DNA from 2 places in the Vibrio eleionomae genome. Region 2 is predicted to be linked to the other one. Evidence: riboswitches for the same ligand, from Rfam matches in the RefSeq annotation. Region 2 holds a riboswitch; the other holds the start of a gene.
What was found. Region 2 has a riboswitch for thiamine pyrophosphate ahead of thiC (phosphomethylpyrimidine synthase ThiC). Riboswitches for the same ligand answer to the same signal wherever they lie in the genome.

Region 1: it holds a riboswitch for thiamine pyrophosphate, as region 2 does, so the genes downstream of both, thiD (bifunctional hydroxymethylpyrimidine kinase/phosphomethylpyrimidine kinase) here and thiC (phosphomethylpyrimidine synthase ThiC) in region 2, are expected to answer to the same signal.

Annotation. Positions count from the first base shown of each region.
Region 1 is NZ_WEKT01000042.1:21,515-27,198, reverse strand. Features, by position in the region: gene thiD (bifunctional hydroxymethylpyrimidine kinase/phosphomethylpyrimidine kinase) at 1-754, opposite strand, end outside; TPP riboswitch at 860-957, opposite strand; gene F9817_RS17610 (ABC transporter substrate-binding protein) at 1,014-2,552, opposite strand; gene F9817_RS17605 (SDR family NAD(P)-dependent oxidoreductase) at 2,925-3,668, shown strand; gene F9817_RS17600 (SDR family oxidoreductase) at 3,796-4,548, shown strand; gene F9817_RS17595 (GNAT family N-acetyltransferase) at 4,616-5,074, shown strand; gene F9817_RS17590 (haloacid dehalogenase type II) at 5,340-5,684, shown strand, end outside.
Region 2 is NZ_WEKT01000005.1:50,337-56,020, forward strand. Features, by position in the region: gene F9817_RS04510 (thiazole synthase) at 1-17, opposite strand, end outside; gene thiS (sulfur carrier protein ThiS) at 21-224, opposite strand; gene F9817_RS04520 (HesA/MoeB/ThiF family protein) at 217-1,050, opposite strand; gene thiE (thiamine phosphate synthase) at 1,034-2,329, opposite strand; partial or broken gene thiC (phosphomethylpyrimidine synthase ThiC) at 2,469-4,260, opposite strand; TPP riboswitch at 4,371-4,469, opposite strand; gene crcB (fluoride efflux transporter CrcB) at 4,569-4,952, opposite strand; tRNA gene F9817_RS04540 (tRNA-Trp) at 5,613-5,684, opposite strand, start outside.

The DNA.
Region 1 (5,684 bases), on a different contig from region 2:
TTAATGACTGAGTAATATAGTGTTTACTGAGTGAAATCGCATTCACTAAATGTTCTTTATGTCCTAGGTGGGTTGCTATCGCCGAGGAGAGTGTACATCCCGTACCATGAGTATTGTTGGTATCGATTCGTTGTCCGTGAAAGGTAAACTGACTCTCCTTATTTAGTAGAACATCACAGGCATCATGTTGAGAAAAACTGTGGCCTCCTTTGAGTAAAATCGGGGTATCTAGTGTTCTTAAATTCTGACAAAACTCCGCGAATTGCTGGTCAGTTTTAGGTTCCGGTTGCTTGGATATGACCGCAGCTTCATGCCAGTTAGGCGTGATGACCGTGGCAAGAGGGAAGAGTTCTCTTATTAAGGTGCTTACTGCGGTAGATGCGAGTAATTCGTCACCACTTGTTGCCACCATAACGGCGTCCAGAACAACGTTGGTGACTTGATACTGACGCAGCTTTTGCGCGACGATGGCGATACTTGCCTCGTTAGGCAACATGCCAATTTTGACGGCATCGATGTGGATGTCTTGGAAGACGGCGTCTAATTGATGTTCAATATGCGTTTCCGGCACAGGTAGGATATCCAGCACACCTTGCGTGTTCTGCGCTGTTAAAGCGGTAATTATGCTGCATGCATATCCACCATTGGCGGAAATACTTTTTATATCGGCTTGAATTCCCGCGCCGCCGCTGCTGTCTGAGCCTGCTATGGTCAGGATATTTGGAATAAAAGAAATGTCTGTTTTAGGTTTCATGGTTTGCTCCTAATACACGACATCAGGAACAAACAAAACCACTAACTATGCAAAGGAGAGGTTTTGTGATTGAGAGTAACTCTTATCATTTGGGTACCAATACGAGTTACCGCAGTCATAGTTCCCTACGCCAGTATTAACTGAATCAGGTTCAACGGGTCTCGCATTGCGATCTCAGCCTAAAGGCACCCCGACTATCACCAAGTATCCTAGCAACTTCATTTATTTAAGCAATCGATAATTACGTATTATGTGTGTGCTAATGAGATTTTAAGGTGAGCTCTGCAACACGATAGTTAAGTTCGAATGGGTCAAACCTAAAGTGTTGCAAACTCTTATTTACTGCGATGATCTGGTGGTAATACGTAATCGGTATAAGCGGCATTTCATTCACTAACAAGTGTGCAGCAAGTTGAGCATTCCGCTGGTACTGAAATTTATCCGTTTCACTGGTGAGTGTATTTAATAGAGCCAGCAATTTAGGTGAAGACCAATTCATCGGTCCCCATGCAGAATTAGTGTGCTCGGCAAAGTCGTTAAGTAATATCGGCAGAGGATCGGATAACATGCCGTAATTACGAGCAATTAATGCCATGTCTAGAGTGCCATCATTCTGTTTCGCTGGAATGACTTGCGCATCGATAATCTGGACTTTGAGAACAACACCGACTTGTTTCAATTGGTTTTGAATTGCGGTGGCAATCAGCGGAAGTTCCGGCCTATCTGCGTAGGTTACTAAATTGAGAGTGAAAGTTTTTCCATCTCGTTGTAGTACGCCTTGCGAATTTAATTGCCATCCAGCGTCGGCTAATAGTTTGCGAGCCTCTGCTAAATTGCGGTGTCGGTTCTCTAATCCATCGATATGCCATGCGCCTAATGCAGGAGAAAAAAGTTGATAAGCTTCCGAGCCCGGTAAACCTAATTCTTTATTGGCTATTTCATGTCGGTCAATGGCTAAACTTAGTGCGTGGCGTACCTTAACATTATTGAGATAAGGATGGGCGTTGTTGAGTTTTAACATCACTGTACGAGGCATAGCCGCCACTTTCATATGGAGGTTTTTACTGTTTTTTAGAGCCTCCATACTGGCAGGGTCAATGGAATACGCGATATCAGCTTGGCCACTTTGTGCAAGTAAAGCACGACTTTCAGGGCGATGACCTGAGAGATAATTGAGTTGCGGGATATTCGCAGGTTTACCCCAGTAAGTGGTGTAAGCGGTAGCCTTAACAATATTAGGCATCTGCAAGTTTGTTATCTCGTAAGGACCCGTGCCAATTATCTGGGTAATGTTACCATTATCATCAAAAGATTCAGGTGCAAGAATTGCCGTTGAATAGTGCGCTAATACAAACAGTAATGGACGATACAGCCGTGATAAGCGAATGATCACCTGCTCATCATCGTGGGTGATGTTGGTGATTGGGACTTGTTGAAGTACGCCAGAATGTTGCTGCGCGCGCTTAAGATCATTGACGACGATATGTGGAGTCAGTTCGGTGCCATTATGAAAGGTGACTTTGCGTCTCAACATAAAAGACCAAGTTAACCCATCTTTACTTTGCATCCAGCTTTTCGCTAGCAAAGGTTCAGGATTGGCCTTTTCATCGACAGCAACCAATGATTCAACGATTTGTAAACGGCTGAATACGTAGCCATTGGTTGAAAGTTCACGGCTATGAAACTCAAATGGCCCAGATATGCTAATGGCCTGTTTTGCGGTACTTTTCTCTGTTGTGGGCCAAAAACTTAACCCAGCAGCTATCAATACGATTGCTACCAAAAACCACTTCTTCATTCGAGTGATCGTCCTAAGTTACAGCCTCTCAATATCTGCCTGTGAATCGCCACAAACACCGTTAAGAGCCTTGTTGTGCATCTTGTAATGGGTCGGGTTATTCAAGCTGAGAACATCTGTTATGTCCAGACTAACTATAGTGAAGGTAATGGCTACTTACAATTTTTATAACAAAGGCTTATAGATTAATGTCGGGATAAAAGTGGTAAGCAAATAGTTGCATTTTGGTCATCGCGTTAAGATGTGAAGTCGGATATTAGAATCTGATCAGATTTATACAGTCATCGCCCATTTTACGTGCTAGATTGGATAAAGACTAAAGCAGATTTAACTGATTGAATAATCATTATATTAATAGGAAAGGAGTCCAAATTGAAAATAGCATTGGTTACTGGTGGTTCACGTGGCATTGGGCTTGAAACGGTACGCCGTTTAGCGGCTGAAGGCTATAAGGTGGTGACTTGCTCACGCTCAAAATCCAGTTGGAACGAGGCGCTTGATCTGTATCCAGATCTAGCTAATGTCGATCATAAAATCAGCGATATATCTATTGATAGTGACATTGAACAGTTATTTACCTACGTGAGTGAGACCTATGGCGAACTTCATGCCGCAGTAAATAATGCATCACCACAGATAGCGTCTAGTGGACGTTTTCATCAGGTGGAAAACTCATTATTAAAAGATACGCTTAATATTGATTTTTGGGCTCAAGCATTGTGCTTAAAACACGAAATTAAACTGATGAAAAAGGGCGCGGCGATCGTCAATATCAGCTCTGTGAATGGCTTAAGACCAACTCCAGGCGCATCAATGTATAGTGCAGCTAAGCATGCGATGGAAGGTTTAACTCGCTCACTGGCGCTAGAAAATATTAAAGATGGGATTCGCATTAACGGTGTGGCTCCCGGAGTAACTTGGACCCCGCGCTGGGAAGAGAAGCAAACCAACCACCCTAATATTCGCCAAGAAGTCTCGAATGTGGTGCCAATTGAGCGCTTTGCTCACAGTGAAGAAGTGGTCAACGCCATAGAATTTTTGCTGTCGGAGAAAGCCAGTTATATTGTTGGCCACACGCTGGTGGTTGATGGCGGGATTTCACTGACAGGTGCTTGAGGTTTTCAATCCGAACTTGCCCTACCAAACGTATCCGAAGTCAGATGTGGAATTTTAAATAATTTACAATTCAGTAACAACGTTGGTTAGGATAGACCAATAGTTCATTCAAATTCACAAGGTAAATATGGAAGCCCGAAAAGTTGCGGTTATCACCGGTGGTGGCAGAGGTATTGGTGCCGCTACTGCAAAACTGTTCGCTCAAAATGGTTATGCAGTATGTATTAACTATAAATCTAACGTTGAAGCTGCAAGTAGCTTAGCTGAGGAAATTGCAGCTAAAGGGGGGCAGTGCATTATAGTTCAGGCTGATGTCTCTCAAGAAGCTGGTGTGCTTCGTTTGTTTGATGTGGTTGATAAAGAGTTGGGTACGATATCCGTGCTTATCAACAATGCCGGTATATTGCAGAAACAAATGCGTTTAGAAGAAATGAGTGCTGAGAGAATTAATAGCATTTTAGTAAATAACGTTACAAGTTACTTCTTGTGCAGCCGTGAAGCTGTTAAACGAATGTCGAACAAAAATGGTGGATTAGGTGGTGTTATTGTTAATGTTTCTTCTGGATCAGCTCGTTCAGGTTCTCCAAACGAGTACATTGATTATGCTGCGTCAAAGGGAGCGATAGATACCCTAACGAAAGGTTTGTCGTTAGAAGTTGCTGCTGAAGGTATAAGAGTTAACTGTGTCCGCCCTGGGTTAATATACACTGACATGCATTCTGACGGTGGAGAGCCGAACAGGATTGAAAGACTTAAAAGTAAAATTCCACTTCAAAGAGGTGGCTTACCTGAAGAGGTCTCTGAAGCAATCTATTGGTTAGCATCTGAGAAATCTACGTTTTCAACGGGCAATTATTTGGATGTAACTGGTGGTTTGTGATTCATTAATTGAGCTACTTATTCCTAATAATGGCATATGCCTGTATTAAATTAAGGAGTTTCCAAGAATGTACATCAGAAAAGCCAAGGTCTTTGAGTTAGATATTGTCTACTCAATGGGTTTTGATGTTTGGAATGGCTGTCAGTCCTATGAGGAATATCTGGTTAATTGTCGAAACAGTAAAAAATATCAATCTGGCACTTGGTATGTGTTAGTCGAAGACGAGCAAATTGTTTCTTCTCTTATCGTCTATAGTGGGCTATTTAACCTAACGGAAGGGTGTTTTGGCATTGGTTCGTTAGCGACAACTCCCGCACAAAGAAACAATGGCTATGGTTCGGCGTTGATCAACTTGGTTAAAGCAGAATTGTTCAAGAATAGACGCTGTAAAGCGATTTACTTGCACTGTGATATTGGGCATGAGTATTACGAAAATCTTGGTTTTGTCAGTGTAAATAGCTCGGATTGTATGTGTACTACAAAAAACCATTCAGTTTGTGAAAGTTCACTACCGGCATACTTTTAGCTGGCCCAATTTTAGTTATTCCACAAGGTGGTTGGTCATTGATTTTTAACGTTATGTTCATCTTTGATTCCGTCAATCTGTGGTGAGTTACCTATGCTCCTAAATAATTTAGCCGCATGAAGCTGAACCATTTCGCTTGCGATACTTGTCCTAGTTTTTCTTATGACAGCTTTTTGGCGTAATCACTAGTGTTTAAAGTTCTGAATAGGAGTAGTCTGTTATGTGCTAGATATTCATAGGCTTACATAACATTAAGGAATCTGTCGTGAAACAAACGGTTGTATTGTTTGATATTAACGAAACGGTTTTGAATCTTGGTGCTTTAAGACCAAAATTTAAATTACTTTTTGGGGATGAGAATTACACTGATACGTGGTTTGCTATGCTGCTTCACTTATCAACAGTCTCTCTATTAACATCAGTTCATACAGATTTTGGAACATTATCTAAAATTGCACTGGAGTCATTAGCTGCGAAAGTGAATGTTGAATTGTTATCTGAAAAAGCGGATGACTTATTAAATACATTTTCAGAGCTTCCTCCTCATGAGGACATAAAACCTGCGCTTAAACGATTAAGATCGGAAGGGTTTAAAGTTGTTGCGTTCTCT
Region 2 (5,684 bases):
TCAGCGATTTTAAGCATCGTTTACCCTCCAACTACTGCACTAAATGTTGTTACCGAATCACCTTGTTCCAAAGTCACGCTCGACCATAATGAATTCGGTATTACCTGATAATTAATTGCCAACGCAATAGAGAGTGATTCAATTTCAAGTTTCTGCACCAAATCCAAAACGGTCGAATTAATATCGATGGTATAACGATTTCCATTCATTACTATTTCAATCATCTTCCTTCCCTCCCGATAGCCTATCTAGTTTAAAACGGATATGAGTATCCTCTTCAGTGACTCTTTGTTCTCTGCAGACAGCACATTGAGGATCAGCAACAATCGAATACTCACTCCAATCTCCTCGCTTGCCATCTAAGCGATATAGCCTATTTGTCGAAAAACTGATTTTCTGATGGGTAAGTAACTGAAGACAAGCTAGGCTTTGGTAATAGCCAATGATGCCAACAACAGGCGCAACAACTCCTAAATCAGCACAGTTTTTAGTTGCGGTGTGAACTTGAGGTGATTCAGGGAATAGGCAGGAGTAACAAGCTTGTTTTGGTGCGTAGTCCCAAATAGAGAATTGCCCTTTCCATCCTGTTACTGCTCCCGAAATGAGGGGAACTTTGCAACGATAGCAACACTGATTAATTTGCTGACGTGTCGGCATATTGTCACTACAATCGATGACAATATCAGCCAACGTGACTTCTAACATTAGTTGCTCATCGGTCATCCTACGTTTGATACATCGAACACGGCAATCCGCGTTTTGGATCTCTATAGTTGCTTTAAGTGCATCGACCTTAGCAACACCGACTTGAGCCATGTTAAAAGAAATTTGCCTAGGTAAATTATTGAGCTCTACTTGATCATCATCCACTAACACTAAACGACCAATGCCAGACGCCGCTAAACTGATCGCGACATGATTACCTAGACCACCACACCCGATTACTAAAACGGAACTATCAAGTAAACGAATTTGGGACTTTTCCCCCCACTCATGCAAGCAAATATGTTTGCTATAGCGAATAAATTGTTCATCAGTAAGAGAAGACATTGGCTTTACCTCTCTTCTCCAAAACATGGAATTTAGTCACGATCGATTCAAGCTGCTGGTGATTGAAATGGGCAGCCCTCACAACAGCGACACCATCCACACCTGTTTTATAAACGTCCAGAGCATTATCTAAATGAATACCACCTATCGCTACAGTCGGTAATCTTCCAAACGAACGAACTGACGATGAATCAATAAAACTTAGATAAGCGGCAAGCTTATGCAGCCCCTGTGGTTTTGATGGCATACTTTTCGTTGTTGTCGCGAATACATGCCCTAACGCGATATAGCTTGGCCTACATCTGATGGCTCGCAGTATTTCAAAATATCCATGAGTTGATATTCCAAGCCTAATATTGGCTTTAGTTAAGCAATCAATATTTTGCTGACTAATATCATCCTGACCTAAATGGACACCAAATGCCTGATGCTTTATTGCCAACTCCCAGTGATCGTTTATATAGACATTAGCTTGGTACTCTTTCCCTAGGGATATTGCGGAGATAATTTCTGATTCCAAACTTTCAGACCTATTATCCTTAATCCTAAGTTGAATCGTTTTGACACCATAGTCCAAAAGCTTTTTCAGCCATTTGGTATTATCAACAACAGGGTACAAACCAATCTCTTTGGATATCTCCGGAAAGAACGTATCAGAGCTGATAGAACTTATTTTGAATTGCCCTTCTTTAGCAAAGCAGAGATCAACAGGTACAGGAAAATCATCTTTCTTCACTGGCCAAGATGTTTCACGTGAAACATGTCCTAATACCCGCGCTAATGACAAACTATCTTCGAGCGTGAATTCCAGACAGAGTAACGTAAGCAGCCAACAGAAATGATAACGGATATTGATAGGCAAATTAGAAAATTGGGCTCCTATACCTTCGGTGCTATTTTCTAAAAACCATGCGTCTAATCCAGAAGCTTCCGGAGAAACAAAGATAGATCTGAGCAAAAACGATGGGCTCAGCGAATAAGCAGCGTCACCCGATACTAAACGACGAATGTCGGTAGAATAGTACAGATATAAGAGAGACCCCGACACGTCATATTGTTTCTCTCTCTTACTTATCCTACTTGGCAAAATATGGATTTGGTTTTTATCATCGAAAGAGATTGAAATAATGTCTCCAGATATAACTCTATACTCAATATCTATGGATGGTTCACAAAGTCCAAGTGTCTGCAGAAACTCCACATTTTTTTCTAATTGTTGCATTACCATATGAGTATCGAGGCCATCAACAGCCAACTGCTCAGGAAGATCAATGTTCATTATGACCTTCCCTCCTTTAAATCAGATTCAAGATAGAGCTGAGAACCTGAATCAATAAATCGTTGCGACATCATTTCCATGCCTCCAGTAACATCAGCCACATCTATCCGATTACTTGATACCGAATGAGATTGGCTAGCTGCATACTGGCGAACTTCTTGGGAAATTTTCATCGAACAAAATTTAGGACCACACATCGAACAGAAATGAGCAATTTTCCCAGACTCTTGTGGTAGGGTTTCATCGTGAAGTTTTCTAGCGGTATCAGGATCTAGAGATAAATTAAACTGGTCTTCCCAGCGAAATTCAAAACGAGCCTGAGATAATGCGTTATCTCTAACCTGCGCTCCTGGATGCCCTTTCGCTAAATCCGCAGCATGGGCAGCCAATTTATAAGTAATAAGACCTGTTTTTACGTCCTCTTTATTAGGTAACCCTAAGTGTTCTTTAGGAGTGACATAACAAAGCATCGCACAACCAAACCATCCGATCATAGCCGCGCCGATCCCAGAAGTAATATGGTCATACCCAGGTGCAATATCAGTAGTTAAAGGGCCTAAAGTATAAAATGGAGCTTCATGGCAATGCTCCATCTGCTCATCCATGTTCTCTTTAATCATATGCATAGGCACATGACCAGGGCCTTCAATCATGACTTGGACATCATGTTCCCAAGCAATTTTTGTTAGCTGACCTAGTGTATGTAACTCTGAAAATTGAGCTTCATCATTAGCATCAGCAATCGAGCCAGGGCGTAATCCATCACCTAAAGAAAGAGCAACGTCATACTCAGCGCAAATTTGGCAAATCTCTTCAAAATGGGTGTATAGAAAATTTTCTTGGTGATGCGCTAAACACCATTTAGCGATAATAGAACCACCTCGAGAAACAATTCCAGTCACTCGATTTGCTGTCATAGGTACGTATCTCAGTAACACGCCACAATGAATGGTAAAGTAATCAACCCCCTGCTCTGCTTGCTCAATCAAAGTGTCTCGCATCACTTCCCAAGTCAGATCCTCAGCAATACCATTTACCTTTTCTAGAGCCTGATACATAGGAACAGTGCCAATAGGAACTGGACTATTACGTAAAATCCACTCGCGTGTTTCATGGATATGTCGACCAGTAGATAAATCCATAATAGTGTCAGCTCCCCAACGAGTCGCCCACACTAATTTTTCTACTTCTTCCTCAATAGAAGATGACACTGAGGAATTACCAATATTAGCGTTAACCTTAACTAAAAAGTTACGCCCGATTATCATTGGTTCGGATTCAGGATGATTGATGTTATTGGGAATAATAGCTCGTCCTTCAGCGACCTCTTGGCGAACAAATTCCGGAGTAATATAAGAAGGAGTATTAGCAGAAAAGCGTTGACCTGGATGTTGTTTACTCAATTGAGGGTCAACCAAATTATCTAAGCGTTGATTTTCACGGATGGCAATAAATTCCATTTCAGGAGTAATAATGCCTTTTCGAGCATAATGAAGTTGAGTAACACAGTGTGAATGTTTAGCGCGTCGAATTATAGTTTGGTTAGGGAAGCGGCTGTCATTAAGTGTACGATCTTCCAAACGTTCTAATGTATAGGTGGACTTAGAATTGGCTAATATTTCGGTATCATCTCGTTGTTCTATCCACTGACTTCGCACACTCTCTAATCCTGACAAAATATCAATGGTTACATTAGGGTCAGTATAAGGGCCAGAGGTATCATAAACATAGATAGGGGCATTATCACGATACTCAGGGTTATCTTTGCTCCCACCGAGTAATGTCTTACTTAAGGATATTTTACGAAAAGGGACTTTTATCGTGGGGTTACCACCGAACAAATAGGACTTTTCTGAGTTAGGTAACGGCTCATTAGATAGTGATTGAATAAATTGTTTAGCGTGTAAACGGCTTTGCTTTCGACTCGACATAGCATTTTCCTCAATGAGTTAGATGGATAATGCTTGACGGATATATGCAACAAGAGCGATCAGTTAAATTGATCAAAGATAAGACAGAAATAGTAATAGAGCATTTCTGAGATGTGTCTTCTCTTGTTCCCTTCGCAGGTTCTAGCCTGATCAGGTTCAACGGATCCCGAACTAACGGTCTCAGCCATATGGCACTCCGACAAGTGAATTTTATTATATGCAAGCGAATTAAATACACAAAGGCCTTCTCTCATTGAACAACAAAAATGAGAGAAGGCCTTCAATTTAACATTTTATTTAAAATAAACTTAAGAACGCAGTAACCACTGATAGCCAACATAAGCCGCTGAGATACTGAATAGAACATTCAACAACACATTGAAACCTAGTTTAATGAATGCACCCTGCTCAATCATCAAGACGTTATCCATAGAGAACGTTGAAAATGTAGTTAACGCTCCTAAGAAACCAAGACCAACTACCTGACGCCATGGGTATGGAGCTAACCATTCGTTCTGAAAACATGCCATTAAGATTCCCATGATAAAAGAACCAATAATGTTGACAGATAGAGTACCGTAAGGAAATGCTCGTCCAAACATGGTAACGGTCCACTCAGAAATTAAATAACGAGAGCAAGCGCCAAATGCTCCGCCTATAGCAATAAACAGCAAAATAGATATTTGAGTCATATCGAAATCCACATAGTAATATTTGCTTACTATTGTAAACAAAAAATCGCCAATGCTAAGAAATAAGTACAAAAATCATCACTTTCATTTACCACTAATCCTACCTGAAAGAATAGATAAATAAAAAAGTTACAGGAGTCACTTATATCCGAATAAAAGTAGAATTGCTATAACGGGTAGATAAGACAGTAAAGTTCAGCATGATCAGATTTGTCTTTCAAAACCAAATCAAAAAGAACGAAAACTATAACAAAATAATCTCTGTCTCACAGTGGCTCAAGTTACATACTAAGGGGTAATAATATCTATCGAGCCGAACGATAAAAGAAACCCAGTATTCTTATAGAGCCGTAATTTAATGGTCTAAGGATCCACTTAGTTGAAAATCCTACTCTCTATATTTGACTGGGGCAAAAATCTAGAAACAAAAAAACACAGGCTTTTTAAGCTCAAAATAAAAAGCCCTAGCATTACTGCTAAGGCTTAAAATTATGGCAGGGGGGACTCGGCCGGCATTCCGGAGATTCGACTGGACGGCAGTCCAGCAGCCAAGATACACAACTCCATTAGTCAGATAACGAGTAGCTCTATCACTTAGGAGCAATTCACCATGATTCAGATGTAAAAAAAGCCTTAGCATTGCTGCTAAGGCTTCAATTATGGCAGGGGTGGAGAGATTCGAACTCCCAACACGCGGATTTGGAATCCGCTGCTCTGCCAATTGGAGCTACA